2 regions of the Lysinibacillus sp. Ag94 genome follow, and region 2 is predicted to be linked to the other one. Evidence: riboswitches for the same ligand, from Rfam matches in the RefSeq annotation. Region 2 holds a riboswitch; the other holds the start of a gene.
The links. Region 2 has a riboswitch for cobalamin ahead of nikA (nickel ABC transporter substrate-binding protein). Riboswitches for the same ligand answer to the same signal wherever they lie in the genome.
Positions count from the first base shown of each region.

Region 1 (16,818 bases), 1.2 Mb from region 2:
ATCGATCGCTTGATTATCGATTAAATCCACATGGCTATAACCGATTTTATAATCTTTTAACGAGCCAGTATCTTTATCGCCACCATCCACTATTGATTGCAATGTATCATAAGGCTGACCCGAAATATAAAGTAATTCATCACCCGGACGTAGCACGCCGAATAAGCTAAGTGTAATTGCATGTGTACCAGAAATAATTTGCGGACGTACAATGGCAGCCTCCGCTCCAAAAACCTCTGCATAAACTCGTTCTAGATTGTCACGCCCCTCATCATCATAGCCATAACCATTAGACGGGTGCAGATGATAGTCACTTACTTGATGCTTTCGGAACGCGGCAAGCACTTTTTGTTGATTGAAGAACGCCATGTCTTCTACCTTTGCATGAAAAGGGCGTACCTTTTCTTCTATTTTAGCAGCTAATGCTAGTGTTTCTTCTGATAAATTGGTTGTAAAAGTCATACTGTTCTTCTCCATTTCACATTTGTTCAAATCCTATCTTAACAATTTGTGAGCTTGCCTGCAAAGCTTGCTAATTTCATTAGGCACTAAGATCAGGACTCGGCATAATTACGTGACATCCAACGAAGGCTTTCATTTCTTTTTAGCTATGCTTTTGCGACAGGCACAGGGTGTTTGGATACCTTTAAGTAACTTAAATCCGCATTCATCTCATCCACCTATAGTGCTGGGATATTTCTGTAACTGCCGTTTCACTTACGTTACACAAAACATTTGCTGAAAAGAAGTTGAATTACGAACTTAAAGTTTTAATTCTGCTATAATAAAATATTTAGTATCTGATAATTCCAAATCATAAGTCGATGCTTTTTTTTGCGAAAACTTGTAGATACAGTAACTAATCTACAACAACATAAAATGATTTATTCACATAAGGGGTGAAAGGGTTGGCTTGGGAGGTTTTTAGTATCATTGGCACAATTGCCTTCGCAATTTCCGGGGCAATAATTGCAATGGAGGAAGAATACGATTTATTCGGTGTATATATACTCGGTATCGTAACTGCTTTTGGTGGTGGAGCTATACGAAACTTACTTATAGGTTTACCTGTAACAACACTGTGGGGGCAGGATAGAATGTTCCAAATTGCCATTGCAGCTATTACGCTCTTTTTTTTATTTCCACATCGACTCATTCAGCATTGGCATCGTTGGGGCAATGTCACTGATGCTATTGGATTATCGGCATTTGCGATTCAAGGTGCCCTTTATGCTGTGAAGCTCGACATGCCTATTAGTGCCGTTATTGTAGCTGCTGTCTTAACAGGGTCAGGTGGTGGAATTATTCGTGATTTATTAGCTAGACGACAACCATTAGTCCTCCGCGATGAAATCTACGGTGTTTGGGCAGCACTAGCCGGGCTTATCATAGGACTTCAACTATTTTCAGGGGATATCTTTTTATATGTATTATTTGGTGTGATCACAGTACTAAGAATACTTTCATATATGAAGAAATGGCGTCTACCGTTACGGAAGTTGAATAGAGCATAGTTAAACTGTTGCATAATAAAAGCCCAAATCTGAGAATTTGGGCTTGAATTTTTAAATTCATTTTTCTTAGCGGTTCTATCCATCACTTTGACCGTTCTATTCAACGACTTCGGCTGTTCTATCCACGATTTTGATGGTTCTATCCACGACTTCGGCTGTTCTATCCACGATTTTGACGGTTCTATCCATGACTTCGTTTATCACACACCGTGATCTGCAAATAAAGTTACTTTTTCAACAGCAACATTGCTTCTTCTAAAGTAGCCATATTTTTCATCATAGAGCATGCTGCGTCCAAAATAGGAAAGGCTAAAGCTGCACCAGAGCCCTCCCCCAATCGCATATTCATCTGTAACATCGGTTCAACTCCGAGCATTTCAGCGGCAATTTTTGCACCTGGTTCTTCAGAGGCATGCGAAGGAATGATATAGTCTTTTACGTTAGGTTCAAGTTCGTAAGCGATAAGGGCAGCGATGGTAGAAATAAAACCATCAATAACAACAGGTTTACGATATGCAGCGGCAGCAAGTATCACCCCAGCCATAGCGCCTATTTCTAATCCACCAACTTTTGCAAGAATATCTATAGCATCATCGCGATTTGGTTTATTTAATGCAATAGCATCATAAATGACTTGTACTTTATGCGCTATTCCCCCTGGTCCAACACCTGCACCGAAGCCTGTCACTTCATTCGGATGACATTCACGAAGAACCGATAATATGGCAGCACTCGGTGTTGTATTACCAATACCCATTTCACCTGTCCCGAGTACATTTATCCCATTTTTTATTTCTTCCGTAGCTACTTCAATTCCTACTTCAATAGATTGAATGGCTTCTTCCCTTGACATAGCAGGGCCCTTTGCCATATTGTCTGTGCCATATTTAATTTTTTTTACAATAACACCAGCATCAAGAGGAATATCTTCTTTTACGCCAATGTCAACTGTAACAATTTTTGCATCTGTGATTTTTGCGATAGCACAGACACCAGTTCCTCCTCTAGGAAAATTTAATGTTTGAAAGACTGTCACATTTTGTGGATTAGATGTAACCCCTTCATCACAAACTCCATGATCTGCTGCACAGACAATAATTGCTTTATTAGCAATCGCAGGAAATAGTTCGCCTGTAATTCCGGATAGTTGCACAGCAAGGGCCTCCAGTTTCCCCAAGCTTCTAGGTGGCTTGCAAAGTGCATCTATGCGTTCCCGTGCCTTCTCCATCATTTTGTAGTCAGCACTTTGAATGTTATGAATCGTCTGTTGTAATAATTGCATTGAAAATTTCCCCTTTCTTTTTTGCCCTTGTAACTTGAAGAATGATTTAGAGAAAAAATAAAAAGCCTGTAGTTTATTCCATAACAAATAAACTACAGACTTTTCCATCATCTATATAACCGAAGCAGATAGGCAGGTCTCCTGGCTCAATTTCAACATTTCATAGAACCTTCCCAGAACGATGCTAGTGGCATTCTCTATGAAACTCCCTTTTACAGTGGTGGGACCGCTAAAGCTTTTCACTTTATTCCCTATTCTCCCGCAATGGGCACCTAATGCTTTTATGCAATTACTTTAAATCTACGTCAAAGTAGTTTTTGTGTCAATATATTAGTGGAATTGCATATTTCTTGCAAACTTTTCTTAGTCACATCAGGCTCTACACCTTTCAATTTGATATGGCTATTTTCAACTCTTTATGCTCCGTATCCGAAAAAGCTCCCTACTGCCAAAAAGGCATTAGGAAGCTTCCTGTCCATCTATTGTTGTGATATCGTCTTTGTTTTATCCAATTCACTCAGAAATGTTGCGCTGAGCAAAAGAATAGCGCCGATTATTTGAAGGGTTGCCATTTTTTCTCCTATAATCATCGTCGAAATCACTAATGATGTTAGTGGATCAATATAGCTTAATATAGCTATACTTTGCCCTTTTAGATGACGCATTCCAAAAAAGAACAGATAGAAGCCGATTCCAGCATGGACAATGCCCAATGCGATCAGTAAACTAATTGATTTTATATCGATTTGCATTACTTGGAACCCATTAGTCCCAAAAAGGTAAAGAGCAAGGAATAACGCTGCTAAAGCAAGTTGAATAATCGTATTATCAGGCTCTTTTAATCCACGAATATACTTATTGGTGAATGTTACTACTGCATAGAAGCAAGCTGCAATAAGGCCGTAGACAATACCAATATAATGTTCGTTTGTTTCGGTAGTTTGGCTTTGAACGATAAAATACAGTCCTACTAATGCAACACAAACATAAAAAATTTTTTTCAATATTATTTTTTCTTTTAAAATGATAGGTGACAAACAAATCACTAGTACTGGAGCAAAATAGTAGCTTAGAGCTGCATTGGCGATGGTTGTTTCCTTGTACGCCTGGAAAAGGAAAATCCAATTACCACATAAGGCAAAGCTCGAAAGTACCAACGGCCATTTATTTTGCAAAATAGTTGTTTTCGTAAATCTTTCTTTTTTAGAAAGGAACACCAATAGTAAAAAAACAGAGCCAATGAGACTCATCCAAAAGGCAATTTCACTTGAAGGCAACTTAATATATTTTGCAAAAACACCGACAGCTCCAAAAATAATCATTGATAATATAAAAGATAGTTTTCCGCTCATTTCTAATTCCTACTTTCTACATGTATATAGTGTTCGATATACAGTAGAATCTATTGAGAATTAGCAAGCTTTTATTGAATGCCTAAACAGCAGATTCTACTGTAAAGGCATTGTTGGAGGTGCTATTGTTCGATACATATGAATCCCTCCTTGCATATTGCAATCATAACACATTTTACCAAACAATAACGAACTCCTTCAATTTTATATCAACTCGAATGTATAAGAAAAACCCTCGTCTACATTAAATAGACTAAACTAATAAGAGGGTATTATAAGGACTTCCATGCCAGGATTGAAACATTACGAGAACAGCAATCACAAGTACCTACACCCAAACAAGTAATACATCTGTATTTACAGTTTCTAAAAAAGTGGCTAAACGGAAAAATGACTAGACAAAGGATGTCTAGTCATTTTTCATAGTTGTACCTTTTGATTCTCACAATAATTACAACACTCCATTAAAGAGGTGTTTGTATTTATTGTTCATTATTTTGAAAGGTGTTCTTCCCCATCTTCATTAATAATATAAGCGTGAGCATTTGCGGCTTCTTCAATTTCATTAAATGCCCAATGTGTTGCTTGAGTATCTAAGAAGCTTGGTTTTGTGACACCATGTAATGGACCACGTTCAAACATACGGTTCATCATGACAACCGCTTGCGCACGTGTTAGGTGCTCGTCTGGTGCGAAGCTTCCATCTTGACGACCGTTAATAATGCCGGCGGTACGGTTTGCTTCAATAATCCATTGTGCCCAATGACCTTTTGTATCGTTGAATGTTAACTCTACATCTTCTTCTATTTGTAGGTGCTTATAGTTCGCAACCACTGTTGCCATTTGTGCACGTGTAATGTTCTCGCTTGCACGGAAATTACCATTCATATCCCCGTTCATAATGCCTCGCTCTTTCACAAATGCAATAGCTCCTGCTGCATAATGATTACTTGGAATATCTTTGAATGGTGCATAATCTACTGTTTGGTCATCTGTGTAGCCTAAGATACGTGCAATCATCGTTGCTACTTGCGCTCGAGTCACGTTTTTCTCAGGACCAAACGTACCATTCGGGAAGCCTTTAATATAAGCCTCATGCTTACTTACTGTTGATTTCTCGAATTGAATAACTGTAAATGTGCTAAACTTGTCCACTGTGAAGCGTAAACCAAGTTCTCCATTAGGCATTGTCACCATTACAGGGAATACAACTTTTTTCTCGCCATCCGAATGTTCAATAAACACCGCAAGACGCTCTAAAAATGCTTGTCGTTCTGCTGAGGCTGTTGGCACTTTCAAGCCTTTTAGTGGTAGTGTCACTTGTACCGAACGACTAGGCATATTCGTTTCAATCGTCATTGGACGAGCTACTACACGTACATTTTTGCTTTGTAGTGTTTCACGGACAACTTTTTCCACTCTAGCGCGTTCTTCAATTGCCTTGCGCTCACTTTCCTTCTTCACAGGTACTAAGCGAAAGTAGAAGTTGTCATCCACACCGTTCATCGAGCTTAGTGGAATCGCAATCAATCCATTCTCTGTGGCAATTTCTAACGATAATCCGTTTTCCCGTAGTAATTTTAGAGAGTGCTTTGGAATTTCTACTGTTACTTTATCCACTTCATCTTTAACATCTGGAATGACGATACGTGCGATGTTATTGCCAATTTGTTGTGCTTTTTCTACAGCTTCTTGGGCATTCGCTTCTGTTAATGCCACGAAGTCTGTGATTTCACCGCTGGCATGTTTTGTACGTTCAATTTCCACCGTTGTTTTTTCCAGTGGGTTGTTGCCATCAATTTCTAATGCCACTTTTATTTTCGTTGTTGTTGTGCCCGGTTCAGTCGTTGTTGGTGGTGTTGGATTCGGCGTCCATGTACCACCTCCACCGCCTGTGTATGCTTCACGATATACTTTAATTGTATAGTGTCTCACATTACCATTTGATTCTGTCACTGTGATGACAATTACATTTTCCCCTACCTGTAGTGGAATTTGTTCAAGAGTACCTGGCTGCCCATTAACAGTTGTCGTCACTGAAGCACCTTGGTTAATTGGTGTTGCTAAGAACGATAATTGTGATGTTGCATAATCGACGTTCATTGTATAATTTGTCACTTCTGATGAGAAGCTTGGACTTAATACACCTTGTGATGGTACTAATGAGCCTAGACCTGGTGTTGTGAGAGCAGGTCTTAAAGCATTTTTGGCTGCCGTTAAGTCAGCTAACGCTTGATCCACTTCTGCTTGTGTTGCATTGGCATTGTCTAATACTTTTTGGGCTGCTTTTAATTGATTTTGGTAGTTTGCCCATGTTTCTGGCGTGTACTTTGATGCGACTAAACCTTTTGCTTCATCTACTTTAGCTTGAAGTAGCGCTTTATTAACAACAGCTGGTTTTTCTTGTAATGCTTCGCGTGCTTTTGCTAATGCTGCTTCTGCTGCATCTACTTCGGCTTGTGTCGCATCACCTTTTCCTAATACAGCTTGAGCTTTTGCTAATTCTTCTTTGTAAGCTGCCCATGTTTCTGCTGTATAGTCTGCTTCTTTTAAAGCATCAGCTTTTGCTATTTCTTCTTTAAGTGCTGTTTTATTAACAGCATCTGGTTTTTCTTGTAACGCTTCGCGTGCTTTTGCTAATGCTGCTTCTGCTGCATCTACTTCGGCTTGTGTCGCATCGCCTTTTCCTAATACAGCTTGAGCTTTTGCTATTTCTTCTTTGTAAGCTGCCCATGTTTCTGCTGTATAGTCTGCTTCTTTTAAAGCTTCAGCTTTTGCTATTTCTTCTTTAAGTGCTGTTTTATTAACAACACCTGGTTTTTCTTGTAACGCTTCGCGCGCTTTTGCTAATGCTGCTTCTGCTGCATCTACTTCGGCTTGTGTCGCATCGCCTTTTCCTAATACAGCTTGAGCTTTTGCTATTTCTTCTTTGTAAACTGCCCATGTTTCTGCTGTATAGTCTGCTTCTTTTAAAGCATCAGCTTTTGCTATTTCTTTTTCAAGTGCTGTTTTATTAACACTTGGTTTTTCTTGTAACGCTTCGCGCGCTTTTGCTAATGCTGCTTCTGCTGCATCTACTTCGGCTTGTGTCGCATCACCTTTTCCTAATACAGCTTGAGCTTTTGCTAATTCTTCTTTGTAAACTGCCCATGTTTCTGCTGTATAGTCTGCTTCTTTTAAAGCTTCAGCTTTTGCTATTTCTTTTTCAAGTGCTGTTTTATTAACGACTGGATTTTGTGCTGTTGCATCTACTGTAAAGTCATTTACAGGCACACCACTTGTTCCTTTTAAGTTACCTTGAGTAGCATCATATTTGACTGTTACTTCTTTGCCTGTTACGTCTGTCCCATCTGGCAATGTAATAATGACTTTCTTCGCATCAGTTGGATCAACTTTAAAAGTTGCATTTGTAATATTATGATCACCAACTGTAATCGTAAAGCCAGCTCCATCAGTCAATACGATGTCTTTGTCAAACGTCAGGGTAATTTGATTGCCACCTGCTTGTGCTTGCTCAAGTGCCGCATTTTCAAGTTTTGGAGCAGGTGCAGCGAATGTGAAATACTGTCCGTTTGCTAATGTTGCTTTTGTTACATAGTATTCTGTACCAGCAACTGTCACTTCCGTAGTCATTGGGTAAGCTGTAGCAGTAGTGAAATCTGCCTCACTTGCTCCTACTAATAATGTTGTACCAGTTGGCACAGAAGCTTTTGGTATCGCAATATTTACTTCACCAATACTACCCGTATTTTGCACTTTCCAAATACGTTCAGCATGATTTTTTCCTGTATTGCCAATCTGCTTCGTAAATTTCAATTCGGAGCCGTTATCGCCCCAAACTAATGCTTGGTGATCAATTAAAAGATTATCAGCAATCGCTTCGTTTTTCTCGAACAATGACGGTCCAATACCAATAATCAGTCCTAATGTATCATTTGTTGCAAGACTTTGTTTTTGATGCAGGTCTTGCGCATTTTCACGAGCAATACCAGCAATGTTATCGCTATAACCCGAATTTACTGTTTTATCCCAGATTGTTGTACCGTCTGAGAATAAGTAACTCGTACCAATCAACGATATTCCATATTTAATTGCTAGATAAGAGTTAATTTTTTGTTTATCTAGAGCTGTTAAAGGGGATGTATAAACGATAAATTCGCCTATTTGCCCGTTAAAATAATTTTTCTCAGCTCCATTTTGATTTTCTGCACCAATTGTCATCGGATCTTTATTACCTGTAATTTGAGTAGTTCGATTAGGTGCAGTTATTAGACTCTGTCCATCCCGATAGATGGACTGTACGCCTTTATCCTCAGTAGCTAAACTTAGATTATTACTGTAGTTCAGATTCCAAATATAAGGTGTAGCATCTATTTTAGCTTTAGCAATAACACGAGTACCGCCACCATTCACATCCCACATTGTTCCTGAATCCCCGTAAGGTATATGAGCTTGTATTCTGTTACTAGCGCCACTACCTGGTACTGATTGCCAAAAAAGACTGTTAGCTAAGTTTGTTTTATTTTTCGCCACAACAAATACATTAAAGTCATGGTAAGTCTTTTTATCAAGAATACCATCCGAATCTACCAAAGTACCATTCTTACCATCGAATTGCACTGCTTTGTTAAAGTTTAATCGGTTGCTGTCATCATTTAAAACAGGTTGTTTACTAACATTCCCTTGTACGAAACTATTATTATTTGTACTACGATCTTCCCATGTCTTGACGAAACCACTGGAAGCAGTTATTCCTTTATCTGCACTTAACCATAGAGCTGCACCATTTACACCAGCTGGACCTGGTGTAACTACTGTAATTTCTTTTGTTACTGGTCCGAATTTTATATCACCTTTTGATGCGGTTACCTCTACTGGATACACTCCATCTGGTATATATGTGTCTGGTGTTACACTCCAGTTTCCATCTGCATCTGCTGTTACTGTTAAGGTGATATCTCCTACTTTTACAGTAACTTCCGAGCCTGGTGCGGCTGTACCTGTAAATGTTGGTTTACCTGTTGTCACTGTGCCTGTTGGCGAGGTTAAAGCCAATGCCCCCCATATCAAACTATTCGCTCCATCATAGGCAGCAAAAAGATCTGGATTGTTATCGGCATGTAGATTCCCAAGCCCTTTCAAACCGGCTTCTGTTGCTTGTCCAAACTGACTTCCCACAATCATACGATCTTGAGCGGTAATTCCAGCTTTTCCAGTAAAGTTACCGTCTAAAGTAAGAAGTGAAGGGGCTTTCAAATAAACATTTTGCTCAGCTTCCCCTTTTGTATTCCCCGTGATGACTGCATCGCCCGAAATAGAAATTTTACCAGCGTTCACATCAACTCCACCACCAATATTGCTGGTGATTTCGCCTCCAGTCATCTCGAATGTTGACGCAGCATTACTTAAAATGATTGCACTGCTATCATTTGTGGAATTACCATTTTTTTCAATCTTTCCGCCAATCATTTTTATAGTTCCAGGAAACATATATATGGCATTTCCAGTGATATTGTTACGTATAATCGTTCCGTCATCAATAATCAATTTTGCATTAATTCCCTCAACATTTAATAATCTTCCTCGGGGCGCAGGGGCGGGAGATCTTTGGGCACCACCGTCAAAAATAATATTTTTTAAAATAAGTGTACCACCCTTAACATTTACGATTACATCTAATGAGGGAGTGCTGTGGTTACCAGTACGCTGAATTACAGCAGGAGTCGAGCTTTCTGAAGTTAGTGTAACTGTTTTGTTTGCATTAAATGTAGTATATTTTGTATTGTCATTACCTATCTCAATATCATCCTTGATATAAATAGTTCCCTCACCATTGATAGGAATAGCTGAATAAGCTTTGTTCAATGTCGCATACGGATTCGCTGAAGTCCCATCACCATTTGCATCATCACCATTGTTAGCTACATAAACTTCCTTAGGAAGCTCCGCCGCCTGCACCTTCTCAGGAACTCCTATCATCGTAAAACTGCTGACGATTAGTATGAGCGAGAGCATCAATGCTAAAGAACGTTGCCACCATTTCTTCTGTTTCGTTTGCACTTTTAAACCTCCATCAAAAACTTCTAGTTGTTTTCAATTTATTTCTGCTTCTTGCACCGCTATCACTTTTGAACTTTCAATATCTCTATAAGATACAAAATCAAAGTCCATCATATATACCCAATGTGACCCTACTTAACTAACAGTAGGAGCTGCTTTTGCTTTTTGTGGAGTACCACAAGGAACGCTACTCTTGACTAATGCTGTGGCAAGAAATCTGTTAAGCAATCGTTTCTACCATATTGGTTGCTTTTTAGTTTGTAAGTTTGTACCTCCAATCCTTGAAAAAAGTGTCATAGTTTTTTATGAATAGAACTTCTCAACCTCCTTGTATGAACTATATCTATTCCAAGATATCTGGAGTTTTTCGACAGATTCCTTGACTTTTAACTATAAAATATCGACCTATACAAAACCTTTACAAGTCACAATGTGCTCTTTAGACATTGGTTATACAAGCTTCTACAACAAAAAAAGGCAATGTCGTTATTCACATCACCTTTTTTCTCATAAAATTTTTATTAACTTTACAAGTCTTCTTATATTTATAATTAAACAAGTAAATATTTACCAATACCAAATATCTTTTTATTATGGGGTTTTAAGGAGGGGTAAGTTATGAAGAGAAGAAGCCTTACGCTTTTTAAATTTTTGACAGTTTTGACCAACCTTTTTCATACTTATATTAAATAACGTATCAACCTAAAACTTCTACCTGCGAAATTGCACTCATTTCATTTTTCCAAAGCCTCGATACCATTTTTCAACTTCCTCACTTGGCTCCATTGCTACATCCTTTAGCATGTTCTTTAATAGCCAATATTGCTCCTCAACAGCAGCTGCATTGTTCAGTAAATGATAGAGCCTCATCAACGTAAAATAGCTATCTTCCTCATCAGGGGAAAATAACTGCACTTTTTCTTGAACCTTCAAAGCAGCAAGGTAGTTCTCATTTTTAATATAATATTCACTTAATTGTTGCGCATGGGATACCCATAAACGTCTTAGTCGTTCTTTTTCGCTTTCTGACCATAAATAATCGCTATCCCCTAAATAATCCCCTGTATAACTTTGAAATACTTGCTCATGCACCTTTGTTGTACCCTGTTCGAGTGGTGGTAAAGATTTTAATTGTGTTAGCCATTGCTCTACATCGATTACAACATTTTCTATCAATAATTTATAGCCTGAATTCAATAATGGACTAGCGATTTTCACTCCATCTAACCCATAATTCCCCAAAGTTTGACGGATGGTATAAATAACTGTATAAAGCTGTTTAGTGGCCTTTTCCATATCAATTTCTGGCCAAAATAGCTCTAAAATAAGGTCTCGATGAATTATTTCATTACGATGAGTAAGCATATAAGCAAACAATTCTTTTGCTTTTGATGTACGCCACTTCATTAAGTGTGCATCACCATTAGCCATTACTATCTTCAGCCCCCCCAATAGCTGAATCATTTTTTGCTCAGTTGTGTTTGGCTGATTCTTTTCGATAATCCGTTGAAGTCGTTCCAATGTTTTGTGTAAACGTATCTTTTGCACAGGCTTTAGTAGATAATCAATAGCATGCAAATTAAAAGCATCTATCGCATATTTATCAAAGCCTGTAGTAAAAACAATTTCCACGTTTGGTAACAGTTCTTGAATTTTTTCACTAAGTTCTAGTCCGTCCATATCAGGCATTACAATATCTAAAAATACAACATCAGGTTGAAGAGTTTGTATTTGAGCAATCGCTTCTAGAGAATTTGTATATTCTCCAACTATGTCGATTTCCGGGACATTACTTTTTTCAAGTAAGTTTTTTAGTCTTTTTAATGGTAGATGTTCATCATCTACTATCACAATTTTCATTACATATTCTCCTTTAATGCTAATCATCTTATTACACTTCATCTAAAAAAGGTACATAACCTCGCTAAAATAATAACGTATATTTCCTTTTTATGATCAAAGGAAAGCCAATAGAGCTTATTAACATACTGAAAGATTTACCACCTTTCTTAGCAGATACTACTCGGATTCAGATTATTAATTAATGGTAATCTTGAACTAGGCTTAAGTTTAGTTACATTGCAGATTTCATCTTTCTTAAGAGCCCACATTTAAGTTCTCATTACCAGATTCACAACATTCCTTAGATTATCAGATGGTTCTATACAACTTCACTTATTCTGATCTTAAGATTTAGTTCTATGAATGAAACAGCAAAAATCCAGCTTTATCTCAACATCTTTTATTTTTAAAAGAATTAAAAAAAACCTTACTTTTGAAGGAAAAATAAACTTTTTTATCGTAAACTATTATTTATGATGAAAAATAAAATATTTTCCAAAAGAAATACTATTTTTATAGTTTCTGGGTTATTCTTTTGTTTTCTAACTTTTTTACATTTTACTTGGATGAATTTTACTAACATTGCAACAGGAGTTGATGCTAAACAAGGAACGGTTGATTTAAGAAGTATTGATACAAGCCATAATTTCATAGTTAAGCTACAGAGGGAATGGGAATTCTATCCTAACGTCCTCCTCGCTTCAGAAAATGCCCAATCAGTTGAACAAAATAAGGTTTATACGAATCAACCAGAATCTTGGGATCAATATTTTAAAAATAATGAGAAAGTTCATTATGGTTCATATCGTTTAAAAATTTTAAAAGACCATTCTTCACCACAGATGTATGGCATTACGATCCCAGAAGGTTTAGCACCCTATGAGCTTTATATAAACGGTCAATTCATTGGAGGACTAGGAAATCTTACAACGAGTCATACTCAAACTGCTCCGATTGGCAGACCTATAACTTATTATTTTACGCTTAATACTATTGAAAGCGAAATTATCATACAAGGTGTTCAAACAAATCCTTATGTACAAGGTGGTTTTCAACGAGAAATTATTCTTGGCGATCTACACTCAATGGAACAATCGAAGTCTTTTTCCATTGAAACTCAAATGGCCGTTTGCCTAGTCTTTCTAATTTACGTACTATTTGCAATTTTACTTTGGGGTATGGGCATTCGAAATAAAACTTTATTTTATTTTGCCATGATTACTATTTCAGCTTGTTTAACGGTACTCACTTCAAGCAATAGAATATTATTTAGTTATTTACCAATAAATTGGATTTGGGCAAACAAACTAACCTATTTCTCTTATATACATAATGCGTTATTTTTTGTTTTATTACTACGTGAATTGATGAAGGAATACTCTAAGCCTAAAATATTAACTATTGTCCCAACGGTATGTGCTTTCTATTTATTATTTATTGTAGTAGCTCCCATTGAATATATTTTTAAAACCAAAATGATATTTATAGTACTTTTTATCGTCTCTCCTATTATTATAACTATTTTCACATTGATTATAGCTTTAAAAGGTCAAAAAGGCGTCATATTTTTATTATTAACAGGAACAGCAATGGCAACCAATTCATTATTTTTACCTTTAAGACAAAACACAGCGTTACCTTATAGTCATTATCCTTTTGATATATTAATTGGAATAACTGCATTATCTGGATTTTGGTTTACAAGTTATTTTCAAACAACCTTACAAACAGAAAAGCTTTCTGCGAAATTAAAAAAAGAAATAACTACTAAAGATTATTTTCTGGCAAATACCTCTCACGAACTGCGCAACCCTTTGCATGGCATGATGAGTATTGCCCAAACGATGTTAGCTAAGCAGGTAGATAAAGACGATCAAAATGATTTAAAACTAATGGTAAGAATCGGAAACCATATGACCCACTTGTTAGATGATTTATTGGATTTAGTAAAATTAAAAGAAAAAACTCTTCAACTACAACTAAAACCTTTGAATGCTTATAAACTCGCAAGTGGGGTTAGCAATATGTTTCGTTTTATGCTGAAAGGAAAGCCAATTGAACTTATCGTACGTATACCCAGTAATTCGCCATTTGTTTTTGCCGACGAGACACGGCTAATTCAAATTTTTGCGAACTTAATTCATAACGCCATTAAATTCACTGAACAAGGTGCCATTACGATTGATGCCCAAGTAGTTGGGAAACAACTATATATCTCCGTTACAGATACGGGGATTGGTATTGATAAAAATATGCAAGAAAGCGTATTTGAGCCATATGAACAAGTGGATTCGACAATGACTTCCATTGGTGGCGGACTTGGATTAGGCTTAACCATTTGCCAAGAGCTTGTTTCCTTACATGGTGGAACAATGTCGGTATCGTCTACTGTTGGTAGGGGCTCAACCTTTACTTTCTCATTACCAATAGCGAAGTCGCAGAATGTGGAAGACAGTGAATTAAATGTTGAGAAGGATCCTGCATCCATCAAATATTCATTATTAAATGATTTTTCGAAAGAATACAATATTGCTGCTACTACAGAAACAAACTCTTTAGTAACTAGCCATGCAAGAATTCTCATTGTTGACGATGACGCTGTAAACTTACAAGTACTTGTCAATGCATTTTCAACGGATTCCTTTGAAATAGAAACAGCTTTAAGTGGGGCAGAGGCTCTCGATATGCTTCAAAACAATAACTATGATTTAGTTATTTCTGATATTATGATGCCGCATATGTCTGGCTATGACTTGGCCAAGCATATTCGTGAAAAATTCTCTATCTCAGAGCTACCTTTATTGTTCTTAACAGCTCGACAACAAAGTGAAGATATTCGACTAGCATTTTTAAGTGGTGCCAATGATTATGTAAAAAAACCAATGGAATATATGGAGCTTAAATCACGTGTTCAAGCGCTTATTCAAGTTAAGCAATCTAGCGAGGAACGTCTGCGCATTGAGGCTGCATGGCTTCAGGCACAAATTCAGCCACACTTTTTCTTCAATACGATTAACTCTATTATTTCTTTACATGGTATAGACGAAGAGAAAATGGAAGAATTACTACTTGCCTTTAGTGACTATCTACAAACAAGCTTCGATTTCCAAAATGTCGATTTAGTCGTGCCAATTGATTATGAATTAAAGCTCGTTCGTGCCTATCTTGCCATTGAACAAATACGCTTTGGTGACAGGGTACATGTAGTTTGGGATTTGCCAAATGAAATGGAGCTCTTTGTTCCTCCGCTTTCCATACAAACCCTTGTCGAAAATGCTATTCAGCATGGCATTTTACCGCTACGGGAGGGTGGTACTGTGACCATTTCTATTCAAGAGGTAAAAGACCATTTTACAATAGGCATTTCAGATAATGGTGTTGGATTTGAGCCAAAGACTTCTCACAAGAAAACGAGCGTAGGGCTCATAAATACGGAACAACGCCTGAAGCAATTATTTGGCGTGGAATTAGTTGTAGACAGTGTCATTGGTCAAGGCACAACCATCTCATTCTCCATTCCCAAAAAATAATGAGGTATATGTCGATCTTCCGTCAGTTCGAGGACTTTATCTGTCACTTTCGTAATCCTATCCGCTTTATACATCAAAAAAGACTAGGCTCACAAGGAAGCCTAGTCTTTCTTAGTTTGTTTATGGTGTACATAAAAGAAGTTTTTTTAACCGAAAGAAAAATTGAACATTAAAGGGAGGCATACCAAACGCCCCTGATAAAAGCGATTTTATAATCCGGGAATTTAAAATTTATAGCAAATTCTTTAAATAAACTTTCAACACTCGAACAATTTTCCCCATCAATCATTGGATAAAAATTATTTTCTTGCATATCAGATGCATGATTGAGTAGTGCGTATACTTTATTAAAATATCTAAATCGCCAATCTGATAAATATAGGGTTTACTATTCTTACTTAAATTTTCGATTATTTCAGTCATCTGAATTCCACCTTTTACTTAATTCTAAGGAATATATGCGTGGTGTACTGTACCATTTTCACCAATTATAAGTAGTCCTTTCCCTCTATCCATCTTTTTCGCTAAAGGATTCACATCGTATTTTTTATATGTGGTTTTTTAGGCAATTCCCCATTAGTACGCCTATCTTTAATTACTAAAAAAAAGATGCCCTTGATAAATATCATAATATCAAGGGCAGAAGTTTGTTAATTTTCTATCTGAAATTTATTAAACTAATACATAATTAAATCAAAGTCCGAAATTTCCCCATCTAAAGTAAAATATAACCTGAATTCTCCTGTATCCTCCCCCTTATAATCTATACTTAAGTATGAAACCACTTGATTAACAAACACAGGGAAGTTTCTCAATTCAAGTGAGATTTTTTTAATATAATAGTCCACATCCGTTTGTACAAATTCCCCAAAAATTGAATAAAACTCCTCCTCCTGTTCAGACATATAAATATTAAATTCAATCCAAAATTGTTCTATAGTTTGTTTCTCAATATTCCATTGTTCTATTAAACGTCTAAATTGTTCTATATCTAAAATAACAGACGCCTCCCTATTAATGATCTTTTTTAAAGTGAGAGAAGATTATATGACCTGAATTTTTATCCAAATTCCCATATGCTCTCGCATTACCATATTTACCTGTAATTTTTATTTCGTACTTGTAACCGTCTACTCCACGTCCTTCTAAATATTTAATTCCATTAGTACCTGATCCACTATTAACAAAACCTTTCTTAGCAGAATTTGCAAACTTTTGAGCAGCTTCTTAAGGCGTAA
Region 1 covers NZ_CP096780.1:1,185,324-1,202,141, reverse strand. Annotated here, with positions in the region: gene MY533_RS05295 (methionine gamma-lyase family protein) at 1-462, opposite strand, end outside; gene MY533_RS05290 (trimeric intracellular cation channel family protein) at 909-1,514, shown strand; gene cobT (nicotinate-nucleotide--dimethylbenzimidazole phosphoribosyltransferase) at 1,741-2,796, opposite strand; cobalamin riboswitch at 2,910-3,087, opposite strand; gene MY533_RS05280 (DMT family transporter) at 3,276-4,148, opposite strand; gene MY533_RS05275 (DUF8202 domain-containing protein) at 4,641-10,208, opposite strand; gene MY533_RS05270 (response regulator) at 10,938-12,068, opposite strand; gene MY533_RS05265 (ATP-binding protein) at 12,617-15,580, shown strand.
Region 1: another riboswitch for cobalamin. It lies ahead of cobT (nicotinate-nucleotide--dimethylbenzimidazole phosphoribosyltransferase); the one in region 2 lies ahead of nikA (nickel ABC transporter substrate-binding protein).

Region 2 (16,818 bases):
TTCATCCAATTATTCTAACTATTTTTAGTAAAATTGCCCATGATTGTTGCAGAAGTTTTACACAGTTAAAATTAAGGTTTCAATTTTGCTGTTTAAGGGGAATCGGTAATATTAATGAAAAATAACTCATGCCTGTTTCATGCTATTCTTACTTTATTCAATAGCGAAAGCTTTTTGAAAGGAGTAGGTTTATTTGAAGAAAAGATGGTTATTACCGATTTTCGCATCGTTTATGTTCTTCACAGGTGTGGGTGTGCATGATGCAAAAGCGGCAACGATAACAGATTTAACAAGTACAGCAAAAGCATATATAGGCGTTCCTTATCAATATGGAGGAACAGATATCAAGACAGGTGTAGACTGTTCAGCATATACACAAATTGTTTTTTCTAAGTTAGGGATTTCACTACAACGTACATCTACAGCTCAATATCAGCAAGGTACTTCGATTGCTAAAAATCAGTTGAAGACTGGGGATCTTGTATTTTTTAATACTTCGGGAAGCGGTGTTTCCCATGTTGGCATATACATAGGTGACAACAATTTTATTTCAGCTACTACAAGCTCTGGGGTAAAAATCGATAAAATTAATGATCCTTATTACTGGGGATCTCGTTACGTAGGGGCAAAACGCATTGCAAACTTCACTGAACATGATTTGGGAGAAGTAAAAGGCACTGAAGTTGACTTTAGCGTATATGCATCGCGTGGTGAAGTAGCGCTTAAACTAGCAAATCAATTACATTTAGATACTAGTAATACCAAGTCAAGTTTTCCAGATGTAAGCCCATCGTCTAAATATGCAGGTGCTGCGGAAGCACTAAAAAAACTCGGCGTTTTTACGGGTGATGTAAACGGAAAATTCAATGCAGGTTCTCCGATAACACGTGGTCAATTATCGAAAGTTTTAGTGGAAGCATTCCATTTAAAACAACAAGGAACACCGTTACAATTTGTTGATGTTCCAAGTTCGCATTGGGCTTACAATTATGTAGCCATTCTTTCTTCCAATAAAATTACGATTGGTAAAGGGAATAATATGTTCGGCGTGGAAGACAATGTCACACTCGTTCAATTAGATACCTTCCTCCAACGATTAGCTCAATAACTTCAAGTAAAGGTGTTTCATCTATGGATGAGATGCCTTTTTGCGTTCTTTTATTTGCAGGCACTATCATTTCATACTCCCCCACACTTCCAAGCGCTAGTGTATAAAAAAAAGCCAGTACAATTGTACTGACTTAAAAAATTTGCTGCATTTAGATAAATGCGATGATGGCTAAGATTTTCATAAAACAATAAGGCATCACTTGACCCAAAAATGGCGGCAAGTATGCGAATAGTTGCTACCGTAAAGTATTGTTGATAGTTCGTTCTCGGGGATGCGATGGCAAAATAGCATTGTAAAGGTCTATAGATGCGGGATGCTTGTATGCTCCATCTTTCCCAATCTCCTCAACTAGCTGACCGTGCTGCATCACGAGGATTCGGTCTGACATAAAACGTGTTGCTTGTAAGTCATGAGAGATGAAAATATAAGCAAGTTGCCTGTCTTTTCGAAGTGTTTGAAGTAATTGCATAATATGCTTCTGTAAGATCATATCAAGACTACTAATGGCTTCATCTAAGACAATCAATTTTGGATTTAATGCAAGTGCTCTTGCGATGTTGACACGTTGCTGTTGCCCGCCACTAAGTTGTGAAGGATAGTTGTGAGCAATTGAACGTTCTAACTCCACGCAGTCTAGTAATTCCTTTACTTTATGTTGTCTATCTGTTTTACTGAAACGTTCGAAATTAAGGAGAGGTTCTTCTATTATCTCAAAAATCGTCTGCTCCGGATTAAATGAATGATAGCTATTTTGAAAGACTGCCTGTAAATCTCTACGAATTATTTTTTTGTGCTTACTTGTTGCTTCGTAAAGATTAATACCTTGAAATAGAACCTCACCTTTTGTTGGTCGTTCAATTCCTAAAATAATGCGGCCTAATGTACTTTTGCCTGAACCACTTTGACCGACGATTCCTAAACATTCACCCTCTTGAAGCGAAAATGTCACCTCTTGTAATATAGGGGCTTTCCGTCCTCGTTTGAACATGAATGGTTTGTGACCATACTGCATCTCTATATTGTTCACTTCTAGTAGCGTCATATTGTTCACCTCTAAAACATAATTCTCGATTGTAAAAGTTTTTTAGTATAGGGATGCTGAGGTGCATCAAAAAAATTATAGACATCCGTGTGCTCAATTATTTCTCCTTGATACATCACGGCCACATCGTCAGCTAGTTCAGCAATAACACCAATATCGTGCGTTACAAGAATAATAGCGGCTTCCGTTTCCGAGCGAATACGATCAAATAGTGTTAATACTTGTTTTTGATTGACTGTGTCAAGGGCTGTCGTTGGCTCATCTGCAATATAGACAGAAGCTTGTATCGCCAATGACAAAGCAATCATCATTCGTTGTAACATTCCGCCACTTAATTGGAAAGGATAATAGTGTAAAAGCTGTTGTGGATTAGGTAAATTGACTTTATCCATAGCATCAAGGGCAATCTGTCTCATTTCTTTTTTAGTCATGACAAAGTGAGCTTTTAATGATTCTTGAAAATGGCTTTCGATTGTTTGAATACGATCAAAAGCGATAGACGGATTTTGCATAATCATAGACAGATGCCTTCCACGATACGTTCGCAATTTATTGGCTGATACATTCAATAAATTTTCTTGTTGGTAGATAATTTGGCCTTGCGTAATTTGCGCCGAAGCCGGTAATGATTGCATGATGGCGTGGCAAAGCATTGTCTTTCCACTACCACTTTCCCCTATAATCCCTAAGACACGCCCTTTATAGGCTGTCAAATTAATAGAGCTTATTATATTTTTCTCACCGATTTTTACCGTTAAGTCTTGCACTTCTAAAACTTTCTCCATAAATCCCCCTTTATTGGTCAAGCTTCTTGAAACTACTTGCCAAATAATTCAATAATAGCACGACAAAGACGATAGCAAGTCCAGGATAAAGCATTAATTCAGAATGTTGACGGATATATTGTTTTCCTTCACTCACCATCATTCCCCATTCAGGGATGGGGGCCTGCACGCCAAGCCCAATAAAAGAAAAACCTGCGATTTCTAAAATAACCTTTCCTATATCTAATACGACAATTGTTACGATAGGTGGCAGTAAATTGGGGATATAATGGCGTTTGATTAATTTGATTCCTGAAGTACCACTGATTTTTGCTGCTTGAATAAAACCTTTTTCATTCATCCCAATAAACAAACTTCTTATCAATCTTGAATAATAAATAAATTGCGTAAAAACAAGTGCGATTAACACATTTTTTAAGCTAGGCCCTAATAAACCTAAAAGTCCAAATGCAAGGACAAGTGTAGGAAAAGCTAATAAAATATCACATATTCGAATAAATACATAATCTGTCATCCCTCTTTTTAGCGCAACAAAAGCACCTAGTAAGATTGCTAAAAGAATGGCTACTAGTTGAATAACGAGCGCAGATCCTAAAGAATAGCGAATACCTAAAAGCAATCGTGAGAAAACACATCTTCCTAAATGATCTGTACCTAATGGATAGTCCCAGGTTGGACCTAAAAATTTCTTTGATATATCGACCGCTAAAGGGTCATGGGGCATTAAAATGGGCGCAAACAGTCCCAACAAACCAATGATCAGCAGTATCGTAAGACTAAATAATCTTTTAACATTTGCACGTTCATTACGTAATAGACTCACTTCAATCTCTCCTGTCCTTCATCATCAGATGAGGATCCAATAGACGATGCAATACATCTGTGCATAAATTTGCAAGTACATAGATGACAGCAATAATCAATACATAGCATTGTACAACTGGGTAATCCCTGTTAATAATGGATTCTATTAAATACCTTCCAAGTCCAGGCCAACTAAAAACCTGCTCCACAATTACTGCACCACCTAGTAAATTACCAAGTGTCATACCTAATACAGTAGTCAACGGAATAACAGCATTTCTTAAAACATGACGGACGAGAATCACTGAGTTTTTTAATCCCCTTAGCTGTGCATATTGAACATAATGCTGTTGTAATTCTTCAATGATGGTTGTTCGGATAAATTGAACGAATAGTCCAATTGTTGGTAAAGCTAGTGCGAGTGCGGGTAAAGCTAGATGAGCTAGTGTGCCCTTTCCATTTGTCGGGAAAATCCCTAATTTCAAACTAAATACATATAGTAGTAAAAAACCTAACCAAAATGTTGGAATCGAAACACTCATGATCGTCAATAGTCTAATGATTTTATCGATGATGGAATGCTTATACAAGGCACTTATGATCCCTAATGGCATACTTATTCCTAAAATCAACACAAATGCAGCAACAGCTAATTCGATGGTTGCTGGTAATTTTGCGAATAGCTCATGTGCTACTGGTAATTTACTAACAAAAGATGTCCCAAAATTTAAATGCAAAACGCCTTTTAACCATAGCAAATATTGAATAAGAAAAGGTTTGTCTGTTCCAAGTTCTTCTCGCAATGCTTGAATGGCTTCCGCTGTTGGCGCAACCCTTGCCAATCTAAGAATGACCTCCGCAGGCTCTACTGGAACGAAACGAATAAATACAAAAGTCAGGATGGATACGCCCAATAATACAAAAGGCAATGTCAAAATTCTTTTTAAACAAAACATCCATGTTGATTCATACATGCTGTCACTTCCCAATCAATCCTATGATAAAGAGAGAGCTGTCTTTGATTGACATACTCTCTCTTTTACAGTTATTTTTCTTTTTCCATTTGTGCATAGGGAATATCATATTCAGATGCTCGTGGTGCAAAATCTTTCATATATGGCTGATAAATCACGCTATTTGTTTCGTAAGATATAGGAAAGAATAGTGCTTGGTCATGGAACATTGTTAAAATATCCGTATAAAGTTGCACGCGCTCTTTTTCATCTGTACCTACTAATAATTGATGAATTTTAGTATCGATTTCTTTGGCAGTTGGTAAGCCTAATTTCGCTTCATAGACACCATTAGCGTTTGGTGTAGCTGATTCATTAGCAAAGCTATGTGGATCTGTTGGTGGTCCATTTGTACGCCAGAAATTAATATCAACCTGATTATCCATTAATTTTTGCAGACCTACCATCACATCTGCGCCTTCTAAATTCAACTGTACCCCTATTTTTGCTAGTTCACCTTGCATTAGTTCCGCCATTGGCTTTTGAATTGCATCTGTAGCAATGTAGATTAAATCTAATGTTAGTGGCTGTCCGTTTTTAGAGCGAATTTTTTCACCCTTCTGGAGCTTCCATCCCGCTTCATCTAACAATTGTTGCGCTTTTTTTGGATTATATAAAATTGGCGCTAAATCAATATTGGCATAAGGAATAGCATCCCAAAATAGTGTATTGGCAACTTTTTCTGTACCATGTGTAATACTATCAACCATTTGTTCTTTATTGATTGCATATTGAATCGCTTGGCGAACCTTCAATTCTGCTAAAGGGCCAGACTGTGTATTGAACAGTAGCGCTTTTGTAGACAAAGGTTCAGACGTAGCGGTTTTATATTTTCCACTATCTTTTAAATACGTATAGTTATCTAAACTAATAATGCCTCGACCATATATTAAATCTAATTCTTCGTTTTCAAAGGCCAATGAAATCGATTCTGAATCAGGGATGATTTTTACTTTTATTTGTTCTACAAGAGGTTTTTCCCCCCAGTAGTTGTCGTTGCGACTGAATAGAGCGTATTCATCCTTTTTGTAATCTGTTAAAACCCATGGGCCTGTCCCAATTGGCGCTTTCATTGCATCTTGGGTCGCATCACCTTCTGGGAATCCATTATCCCCTAAAAAACGGAAAGGTCTTACAAAGGCAAGTTCGTTTAAAACAGGATAATACGGTTCATCTAATTGCAAACGAATTGTATAATCGTCTACTTTCACTACCTCTTTAATATGGTTAACCATACCCATCCACGAATGCAAATCACGATTTGCTAAAACAGCATCAAAGTTGCGTATTACATTATCTGCATTAAAAGCTGTTCCATCTGAATACTTGACATCTTTTCTCAAATGGAAAACATAAGAGGTTTTATCCTTTGAGATGTCCCAACTTTCTGCTAGTTTCGGCGTAATTGTTCCATCATCATTATAGTCAACCAATGATTCATAGACCATTGCTTGTGCTGTCATTTGATTTGGTAAATATGTATGGGGATTTAATGAACCTACATCTAATGGCCACCCAATCGTTATCATTTTTTCGTCTGTCTGTTTTTTCGATGCTGTCTCTCCCTTTTCATTGCTTGTACAGCCAGTGAGTAAACTGAACATCAAAATAAGCGTGAAAGGTAGTAAATACTTTGTCAATCTCATTTTCTGTCTCCTTCTTTGTTTGTGGTGCACTAAATGAATCTAAAGATTGAAAGAAGGCATAAAAAAACCTTATTCCAAAAGAATAAGGACAGAATAACTACTATAAGTAAGCCTCTATCCATCTCCCTATCTTTCGTAGATCATCAATGAATCTCTTTACAAGCAGGCATTCTGGCTCATGAATCATAATTTTGTTTCACCTTCCCAAGTAATTTCTCAGTGGTTATCGAAACAAAACTCCTCATTTACAGCTGCGGGACAGCATGGGATTTACACCCATTTTCCTTTTAATTGAATGAAAGCTTATTTCACTCAAACTTGTAATGGTTGCTATGAAATTAGTATTAAACATATCATGCTCTAATGTTCGCGTCAATTTTATATTCTGAATATAATAAAAACCTACTAGTAATGGCTAACACAATAAGGCCAGGTTCTTAACCTTTGCCTGTTTTACTTCATATGTCAGCTTTCTTTAATGAAAACAACGTATAGATCGTATCAATTTCATGGGATTTTTCCAAAACCCACAAGGTTTTGGTTAAAATCCGCTGCAATCCCTCTAGCCCAAGATATTGGATTTGCACGCCAATAAACTCTGTAAATCCTAAATATCCCGGATTTACATGCGCCCGGTCGAAAATTAATGAACCCGTGACCCTAGCGTCCGCCGGGGAGTTAGTATAGAAATGGTTTAGATTTTCAATGATGGCTGCATCCGAACCGTACTCAAATAGACCACCCTCCGATGAACAGAGTTGAATCCAGTCGGAACGTTCTAAACTCATCTTTAATAATGCCTCTTGTTGACTCCAGTCATAATGAATAATATTGAGGGCAATGTCCAGGTCATGAAAGCGTTCCCCGGGTTGCTTCAAAGCATCGATGCATCGCTTGGCAAAATTGGGGCCATAAGTATCGATATCTAAAATATTGATTTCAATCTTGCGTTCCTTAAGTAATTCTGGGTCCGATTCTTGAATGAGAATTAGGGTGTTGATACTGTCGGTAGCGGCCCCTCCAGCGATATTAAAGAAACAAAGGTTCCGTTCAGGGAATTGCTTAAGCTGGGCTAGCAAAATTTCCGACTGGCACCGACAAAGATCCCTTAGCCTGATCCGGAGTCCCATGAACGAAGTTTGCTTCACTGCCCACTTATCCCGGAAACCTAATTTTATCCCTCTAGTTAAATCGGGGCCAAGTTTATACAGCAAAGTACGCATGCCACTAAGATAGGAATTGTCAACATTCGACATTTTCACAAAGATGTTGCGGATAAAGCCAGGCATCTTTTTTAATGATTCAATGCTCCTGGCTGACTTAAGACAGCTCAAATGATACGCCTGTTCATCAATACTTGCGTTGAAAAGGGGATGTGTAATATCCAAAATCGGCAATTGAATTTCATTCTCGAAAACCGCATAAAGAATTCGCTTATTTTCATTTGCATTGTCCACTTTATCACCACTTAATTTATCAATTTTCTGCAAAAAACCAAGAAACAAATAACGCAATAATACTTTTTCACCTAATGAACTCTGTCTTTTTGTTTAGATATTCGTGAAATAAATATTAATATTAAAGAACGTACCCGCTTATTGCTCTAATAAATAAAATATCGGTAGTACTATCAATCCTAGTAGAAAAAGCACTGGAATCACGGAAACAATTAATGCAAAAATTCTTAACTTCCCCTTTTGGCTAAAAAATGCAGTTAGAAATGAAGCTATTATTAAAGAAATAACCACAATGTCTCCAATTTCTGAGGTTCCGTTCACTTCAATTGGTGTAATATAGGCGAAAATAATGAACAAAGTAAATAATAGCAATGAAATAATACTTAAATATTTTCTTAAGGCCATTACCTCACCTCCTGCATTTTTTTACAATTGACTATTTATATATTCTTGTTTCACTAATCTGCTCCTATAGCTAGCAACAACCTTATCGAAAACAACCTTTTAATCTTTCTTTTTATACTAAAGCACCAACTTTTATTACTTAATCCCATACAGACCAAGCAGCCTCAATATGATTACCTGATGGGTCAGTAAAAACAAAGTATTTAGCATTTTCTCCACGCCAAATAATTTCACTAACTTCTACGCCACTATTCTTTAAAGTGGTATGTGTATATTCTAGGTCTGGACAATTCAACGTAAACGTTTGATACAGACGACCATCCCGTAAAAAATTTGCTGTTGTAAGATCCTTTGTTTCTACAAGGAGTAATACAACATAGCCTTCTGGCGGTGTTAATACCGCTACAAACCCAATATCATCTTGAAACTTTGGTGTTTTAAGCTTAAATCCAAGCTTTTTTTGGTACCATTCAATTGTTTCATCGATATTATTAGTTGGTAAATAGAGATAGCCTATTTTACTGAACAACGACTTTTGCACTTGAGTACCTTCCAATTCCCTCACTCCTGATTAAAAATTTTAGGTTATTTAATAGTATTCTACAAAATCCAATATATCCCTTTTGCCATTTAGAAATGTTCGACAAATGTTTTTACTAACGACGCAAAATATTTGATTAAGGTTTGGAAATAACACACCTAAAAAGCGCTTGGGAAAATGGAAAGAATTGCCTTCCATTAACTAAAGATACATTTGAAGTCGATGAACAGCAATAATTATTAATAAAACAAGCGATTGAATTAGCAAATCCACCAGCATTAAAATGGAATAAAAATGCTCAATTAATAGATGCAATAAATATTGATTTAGAAAAGCCTAGGAAATCAATAGGAAGTAACGGCAAAAGAAAGCATTGGAATATTTTATTTGGAGTCCAGAAACGAATAAAGCTTTTTAAGTAACCATTCATGACGGAAAAATAGATTATACAAATGATGTAACGAAAAGAGTTTATACAAATAAAAGATATTAAAGATGATTCACCTGGATTGCTTCAAAAAGCTCTAAAAATCGGGGGTATTTATCTAGGTGAAAATTGGGCTAAAGGGTATAATTTTATGCTTAGAAAAGATAGACAGAGAAATGTTACTATTCTATTCGTAATAGGATGGAATAGTGACCAAACAAAAATGAAAGAAAAGGGCTTTAATGCTGCCACAGGAGAATACATTAAGCCTAATGGCTACGAGGGATTTAGTTTAATATAGAGGAGCATAAGCAATCTTTTTTAAATTGTACAAACAAAGCCAACTTCTTAACGTACAGGAAATTGGCTTTCGTTTTATCGAAACGGTAACTCACATTAATAAAATATGGATGGTTCCCAAATAATGATTGAATGGACATCTTGTGCTTCGCAATTATCAGCTAGTTGCTTGGTTAATGTTTTCACCATATTCAGTAAGTCCAGCCGGAAACTCCATTTACGAATGGTTAGTTTATACATTCACTACTTAATTTGATAAATTCATCCACATCATTCATGCATAATTCTATTCCTTTTTTCCAAAAAGCTTCCGAAGTGATATCTTCACCTAAATGTTTCATCACTAAATCCTCTGTGCACATACTTCCTGAATCACGGAGCAAATCTAAATAACAGCTTTCAAATTCTTTACCTTTTTCTTTTGCCTTAGCAAATAAGCTCAATGCAAACAAATATCCAAATGAATAAGGAAAATTATAAAAAGGAGATTGTGTCATATAATAATGTGGTGTCCATATCCATGAATGCAGTGAAGGATTATCGAGAGAACCATCATAGCCTTCATCTATTGCTTCTTGCATCATTTCGTTTAAGCGTGATGATGAAACAATGCCTTCTTTACGTTCTTCATAAAATTTCTTTTCAAATAAAAACCGAGAATGAATATTCATGAAATTCATGACACTACGCTTTAATTTCTCATCAAGCAAAAATAATTTTTCATTAGTAGATGTAGCTTTTTGCATTGCCGCATCTAATATAATCATCTCTGAAAACGTTGAAGCAGTTTCAGCAATGCACATTGGATATTGTTTATTTACGCCATTAATAGATTTCATTGCATCGTTATGGAAGGCATGTCCTAATTCATGGGCAAGTGTTAATACATTTGTAATTGTACCGCCAAATGTCATGAAAATTCTTGATTCTTTCGAAAGTGGAAAGCCTGAACAAAATGCTACAGCAGACTTATTTGCACGATCTTCAGCTTCTATCCAGCCTTCACTAAATGCCTTTTTAGAGAAATTTTCTAATTCTGTTCCGAATGCACTAAAATGCTCCAAAATAAAATTAACAGCTTCTTCGTATTCAAATTTTTGTTTTTTTGTTGTCATAGGTGCCCAAAAGTTAAATGATTGCATCTTTTTATAGCCATTTATTTTTGCTTTTTGATTTAAGTAGTCAGTGAAGGGTTTTTTAAATTTATTAACGACAGACCACATCGCATGAAGTGTCTCCTCCTTCATACGATTTTTAATTAAAGAATCTTGTATTACATTATCAAAGCCACACTTCTTGTAAACTTGTAATCGAAAGCCTGCAATATGATTTAAAATTTTCGCAAATAGTTCTGCATTGTCTTTCCACGTATCTTCTAAAGCATAATGGGATTCTTTACGAACGTCTTCATTAGGATGTGAACGTAAGTTGATAGCTTGACCGACGGATAAATTTTTTTGTTCTCCATTTATTTGAACTTTAATCGTAAAATTATTTATAAAAGAATTATAAAATTGCCCCCAAGCATGATAGCCATCTACCATGAGGTCTGAAACTAAATGTTGTTCTCTATCTGAAAGGGTTGTCTCACCATCTTTACGCCATTCATTCAGTATAAACTTAAAGTTTGCTAAAACATCAGTATTTAGTAGACCCTGCCACAAATGGTAATCAATTTTTACCAGAGTATTTTTCACTTTTTTCAATGCCGATTCAAAACGAGTATTTATTGTCGTAATGATCCCTTGCAGAATAATAGCCTCCTGATCTTTTGGACTTTGCGCAAGAAGGCAAGTTATAAAAGAATTTGCTTGAGATATATTCGTTCGAATATCTCCTATGTATTCAACTAAAACTGCAATATTAATTGATTCGTTTATTTTTTGAGGAACATTAAAGGAATTTGCTTTTTCTTCGAAATCAGAAATTTCTTGTTCTAAATAACTTATATGTTCTTGTAATTGTGATGATTTACTGCCACCTTGAAACAGACTATCTAAGTTCCATACTTGCCTATACTTTGTTTCGCCCAATCATTTCTCCCCCTTAAATTTTAACTTTTCAGCAATAATCAAACGTACATTCCCATCTTATCACATCATGGAACATTAGTGAGTATTATTCGCGCAATTGTTTAACTATTGTTAATTTACTAATACAATCAAAAATATAACTAAATTAACGTAAAGTTGCCCTTTTTGGCATAGTTAAAGTATAAAGAAGAACGGAAAATTTGAAATTAGGTATGCGCGTGTTAATACGCAAGACAGTCGTTATCGCTTCAATTTGCTGTAATTGTCGAAGTACTTTGCGTTTAATTGAAAACGTGGAAAATTTTGAAGCAAAAGATATTCATATTGTATTTCTACAAAATAAAATTGACAGAACTACAATATAAGAAGTTTTTTTAAATTTATATTCAAGGAGTAGATAAATATCGCAGTTCCTTTTAACAACTATTCATATTATAGATTGTAGAAAGGAGGTAATAACTATGTCTGAATATTGCGGTAGCGGTAGTGGTTATGGTACTGGTTCAGCATTTGCGCTAATCGTTGTACTATTCATTCTATTGATTATTGTCGGCACTAGCTTCATCGGATTCTATTAATACCCAATACCGCCATCTATCCCATGATTTTTAGGATAATATAAAGTTATCCTTTCCCTTCGAACATTTAAAAAGGGTCATTATCCTCCGGTGACCCTTTTTATATTTTTAAAAGAAAAGTATATGATTCAGTCGCATTTGGAGAATGCACAAGTGCTGAAGAAATCGCATGCTACTTCATATATGTAAATATGTCCATGACACGTAGGATACCGAATACCTTTCTTCGTACCAATCTACATACAAAAAAATAACATGAGACCCCTACCTCAAAATAGATGGACGAGCCCTATGTTATTCTCTGTAGGGAAATTTTTATTCCAATAATTACAACTATACTCTTCTGCATCTGTATCATTTAGTTAATGATCTAGTTCTAAAGGCAAAAAAGCATATTCTCCATTTCTAATCATCGCACATTTACGAACAGGAATAGGTTGTTTGAAAATTGGCCCATCTAATACTGTAGTATGGAACTCTCCACCTTCTCCGCAAGGGTCAATACCCCGAGCTTCAAGCTCCTTTATGTATTCATAGGTTAACGTCCGCCCTAAATCTTCCTCGCGCATACCTAAAGATAAATTAACAGTTACAATGATTGTAACAAATCCTAGGTTTATGAACTCTTCAACGGCTTCACGATGATCCATCTCCCATAAAGGCATGCCTAGTTTTAATCCAGCATTCTTCGTAACCTTGTCATGCCAGCAACCATGTTCAGGCATATCTAAGTCTCCTGTTACTAACACTTCAGCCCCTTGATTTTTAGCTTTTTCTAAAAGGCGCATAAATACCATTTCGTATTCTGTCCAGCTTGCTGCTGCAGTATAAACAGGTAAACCTATAGATTTCGCTTGTGCATGTATAAGTTCCGGAGGCATTCCATGTGATCTTGATCGTTCACCTTCTTCCTCCAACATGACGATTAATCCAAGTGCTTCTCCATCCTTCATTGCTTTATATAAGGCTAAGACACTATCCTTTCCTCCACTAAAAGAAGCGATGAATTTCTGCCCTCGAGTATTATTTTTCCAATCCATTAATTCTGCCATCCATATCTTTCCCCTTTAATTGCTAATGATTTTTAGAAGCTCATCTTCAGCATATCATAAAAACTCATTTGCAATTTTATGATTGCAAATGAGTCTATATGAAGTAACTTTCGTTCATCTATTTGTTTTGCTCTAGGCATTGGTAAATGGCCATCATATCTCGTTTATTCAACTCGCGAATACGGTTAAAAATTGGAATATGTGCAACAGCCTCTGTTCGTAAGCTTTCTTCCACAACGTCACTTACTTTGCCCGTTAACCATGTTTGCACGTCTACACCATCGATAATTTCCTTTCGACCTTCATTATTGATACCACTTGCAGAGCAACTAACACATGGTACGGATAATTTATAGACGCCATCATGGAGATTATCTTCTGATATGACTTTCTTCCCATTACAAAATGGACATTTATGACTTGCTTTAATTTTATTCATCTGTGTCACAATTTTTTTGTAGCCAAATGCTTCATAGACGTATGTTAGTTTTTTGTATTTTCCATTAGTGAAATACTTATCTATAATAGTTTCTCTCGTCTCGTCAATGTTGGCAAAATCACAAATTGTTATTAAATTTTTGCTGCTGATTGCATCGATATTGTCTTTAATTTTGTCCCAAAACGGTAAAACATTATTTAGAACAATTTCATAACCAGCAAAGCTTGCTAGCTCTAATTCCAGCATTTTTAACGATACTTGTGTTTCTCTAGGAAGTAAGGAGACATCTTCCGTAAGAATCATATCGCCGCCTACAATTGCTTTTAGTTTTTCAAGCTCTGGTAAGTTCCCAACAGTTTTTATGACCTGTTCAATAGGTTGATGTATTATCTCGCGAATATCAGTGTCTCCAAACGTTAGTTTTTTCTTATGGTTTAGCACCGCTCCCCGACAAATTGGACAGGCCATCATTTCTTTGGATTCTTTCATTTGTTCTTTAATGATTGATTTCGAAATAACGATATAACGCCCAAGGATAAAATTAAAACCTTCCCATTTTTTTGAGGACTTACTAGCTTTATCATAAAATGATTTTTCCCAATAACCATAGAGGAACGTATGTCTTTCTTCCTCTGTCATTTCATTGTAGCTTTTACTAATATCTTGACCCAGTTCATTCTTGATCTCATCAAAGAGGAATTGTAATTTCGGATATTGATAATATTTTAATACTTCCATCACGTCTGGATGTAATAAGCCATCCCAGAATGGCACTGTTTTATCTTGTATGACGATATCAAAATCAAATTTTTCAATTTGCAGTCGTCCAGAACAGCTAGGACAATGGTTTTCTTGACTAAAGAAATCGAAGCTTCTCGTATCTTTATTCGTCGGATGGGCAGCCACGATATGGTTAATTAATCCACCGATTTCATATAAAAAACTATACTGACTATATAAGTGTCTTTCTAGATCGATGGCGACGACTGGTGCGATTGTTGCTGATTCATACTCACCATAAATTAAACGGGCCATTGATGACAAACTTTTTAAAATACCGCCTTTATAAATGTTTTCGGCATTTTTAAAATAGCTAATATGATTGTCTTCTAAGTAATGGATGCCACTTTTTGAAGCAAGTGTTGAAGAGATATGCAATAAAGCATCACTATCTGTACGGTTAAGTTGACTAAAATAATCATCATGGCCGACAACATCAAGGTGTCGAACAGGCTCCTGCTGTCTTTTTCCAAAATCAACGATAAAATCAGAGCTCTCAATCATATAAGCATTATGTTCAATCATCATGATAGAAACAGATTCGTCTTTGAGAATGTCCCTAACACTATCAATAAATTGGTTTAAAATATTTTGTGATAAACCTTTTGAAGGCTCGTCAAAAATAAATAGCGTATGGGGGTTTCTTGCGTTCGAAAATAGCTCAGACACTAAATGAACACATTGAAATTCCCCTGTCGATAAAGATTGTGTTTTTCTTTCTAATGTTAAATAACCGAGACCCAGCTTAATTAATAAACTTAAGCGTTTATGAGCAATGTCTTCATGTGGAAGCTCCTCAATAATGTCCTCAATGGAACGTTGGAAAATATCGTCAATGTCATCACTGTATCTCGTCATTTTCTTTTTAATATCAAGGAACGTTGCAACTGTTGAACGGCTTGTAATTGATTGGTTACGGTCTTGTCCTACCATGACTAATTTATCTTTTGGATATCGTTTTAGGAAGTCCTTAGAGATACACTCATTGACGAGGGTTGATTTCCCACAGCCAGATTCACCTGTAACGGTTACGAGTCTATTTTTTGGAATCTGAATGTTAGCCATTTCAATATTACGACAGTAAAGATCATGAAATTGATAATAGTCAGTAGGCATTGCCTGATTTCGTTCCCAATAGACTGGTTCTGGACGTGGTGAAACTTCGACAATTTTACCGCCGTATTTCCCACTGCCAGGTCCAAAGAACAGCTGCTCATCCGCTGTATCTAGCACTGTATCAGAATGATCAATAAGCCAAATTTGGTTTTTATAGCCCAATTGTTTAATTTGCTGTAAAATTTTCAACAGTGTTTGATGATCAAGACCAACAGAAATTTCATCAATAATAATGACCGTATTTTCACTAGCAGCCATAAATTCTGCCAAGTAAAGTCGAGTTAATTCCCCTCCAGACAAGGTACCCATGACCCGATTTAACGTTAAATAGCCAATATTCATTTGGATAATATTTGTAAGAATACGTTGTCTTTCCTCGCTAATCGCCAATTCCGCTGATAGGGAATAAATCGCTTCTATACTTAAATTGTTTATATCGGAAATACTATGTGGTTGATTCCATAATTCAAACTTATATTGCTCAACTTCAGGATTATAGCGCTTACCCTTACACTTTTTACATTCGACATTTTTAGTCGTACCACGCCCTTTACAAGCAGGACACCAACCCAGTGCATTATTAAAGGAAAAAACCTCTGGAGAAAGATCAAACTTATCTGCCAGTTTTTCACGTATCTCTTTAAAAACACCTGTATGAGTACCAACTGTCGAACGTGGATTAGTAGAAATGGATGATTTTCCGAGAAAAAGGACTAAAGGCATTTCTTCCATCTTGATGGCACTGAAATTCGTTTCCATAATAGTAGGAAACAAATACTGATATTCTGCCTTTGGCAATAAAGAAACTAGACGCTTCTTAGATTCTTCACCAATTGTTTGGCAAAATGTAGTTTTACCAGAGCCTGATAATCCAGCAATTCCTAATGATTGATCTTCCGACAAGTTGACATCTAAGCGGTTTATATTGTTAGCAATTAATTGATTTATTTTCATCGGATATTCTCTCCATTCCATTTAGTATTGTCATGTTAGCACAACTTCAACTGCATTTGTTATGTTTATGACATCCAATCAATTATGCCTCGGCATAATTGCGTCCGGAATCGGCTTTGTGCAAGCACAAAGTACTCCTTTCCGATTCCGTGACATCCGCCGGAGGCTTTAACTTCTTTCAGCAAAGGCTGAAAGAAGTTAAAAAAATGACGCTTTCTATGTTCCGAAAGCGTCCGATTGTTGAAGAACAGTTTATTTTATTCATTTCTTATTTGATACCTGCTTTTGATTTAGAAAAGCAAGTATCATAATGGAGAAATAGTTTACAGTTCTGC
Region 2 covers NZ_CP096780.1:2,337,157-2,353,974, reverse strand. Annotated here, with positions in the region: gene MY533_RS10860 (C40 family peptidase) at 194-1,108, shown strand; gene MY533_RS10855 (ABC transporter ATP-binding protein) at 1,347-2,153, opposite strand; gene MY533_RS10850 (ABC transporter ATP-binding protein) at 2,165-2,938, opposite strand; gene MY533_RS10845 (ABC transporter permease subunit) at 2,949-3,761, opposite strand; gene nikB (nickel ABC transporter permease) at 3,763-4,716, opposite strand; gene nikA (nickel ABC transporter substrate-binding protein) at 4,788-6,401, opposite strand; cobalamin riboswitch at 6,545-6,738, opposite strand; gene MY533_RS10830 (hypothetical protein) at 6,860-7,906, opposite strand; gene MY533_RS10825 (histidine kinase) at 7,997-8,263, opposite strand; gene MY533_RS10820 (VOC family protein) at 8,403-8,819, opposite strand; gene MY533_RS10815 (hypothetical protein) at 9,383-9,532, shown strand; gene MY533_RS10810 (M3 family oligoendopeptidase) at 9,759-11,564, opposite strand; gene MY533_RS10805 (YjcZ family sporulation protein) at 12,026-12,142, shown strand; gene MY533_RS10800 (Dph6-related ATP pyrophosphatase) at 12,505-13,194, opposite strand; gene MY533_RS10795 (ATP-binding cassette domain-containing protein) at 13,313-16,483, opposite strand; gene MY533_RS10790 (SRPBCC family protein) at 16,807-16,818, opposite strand, start outside.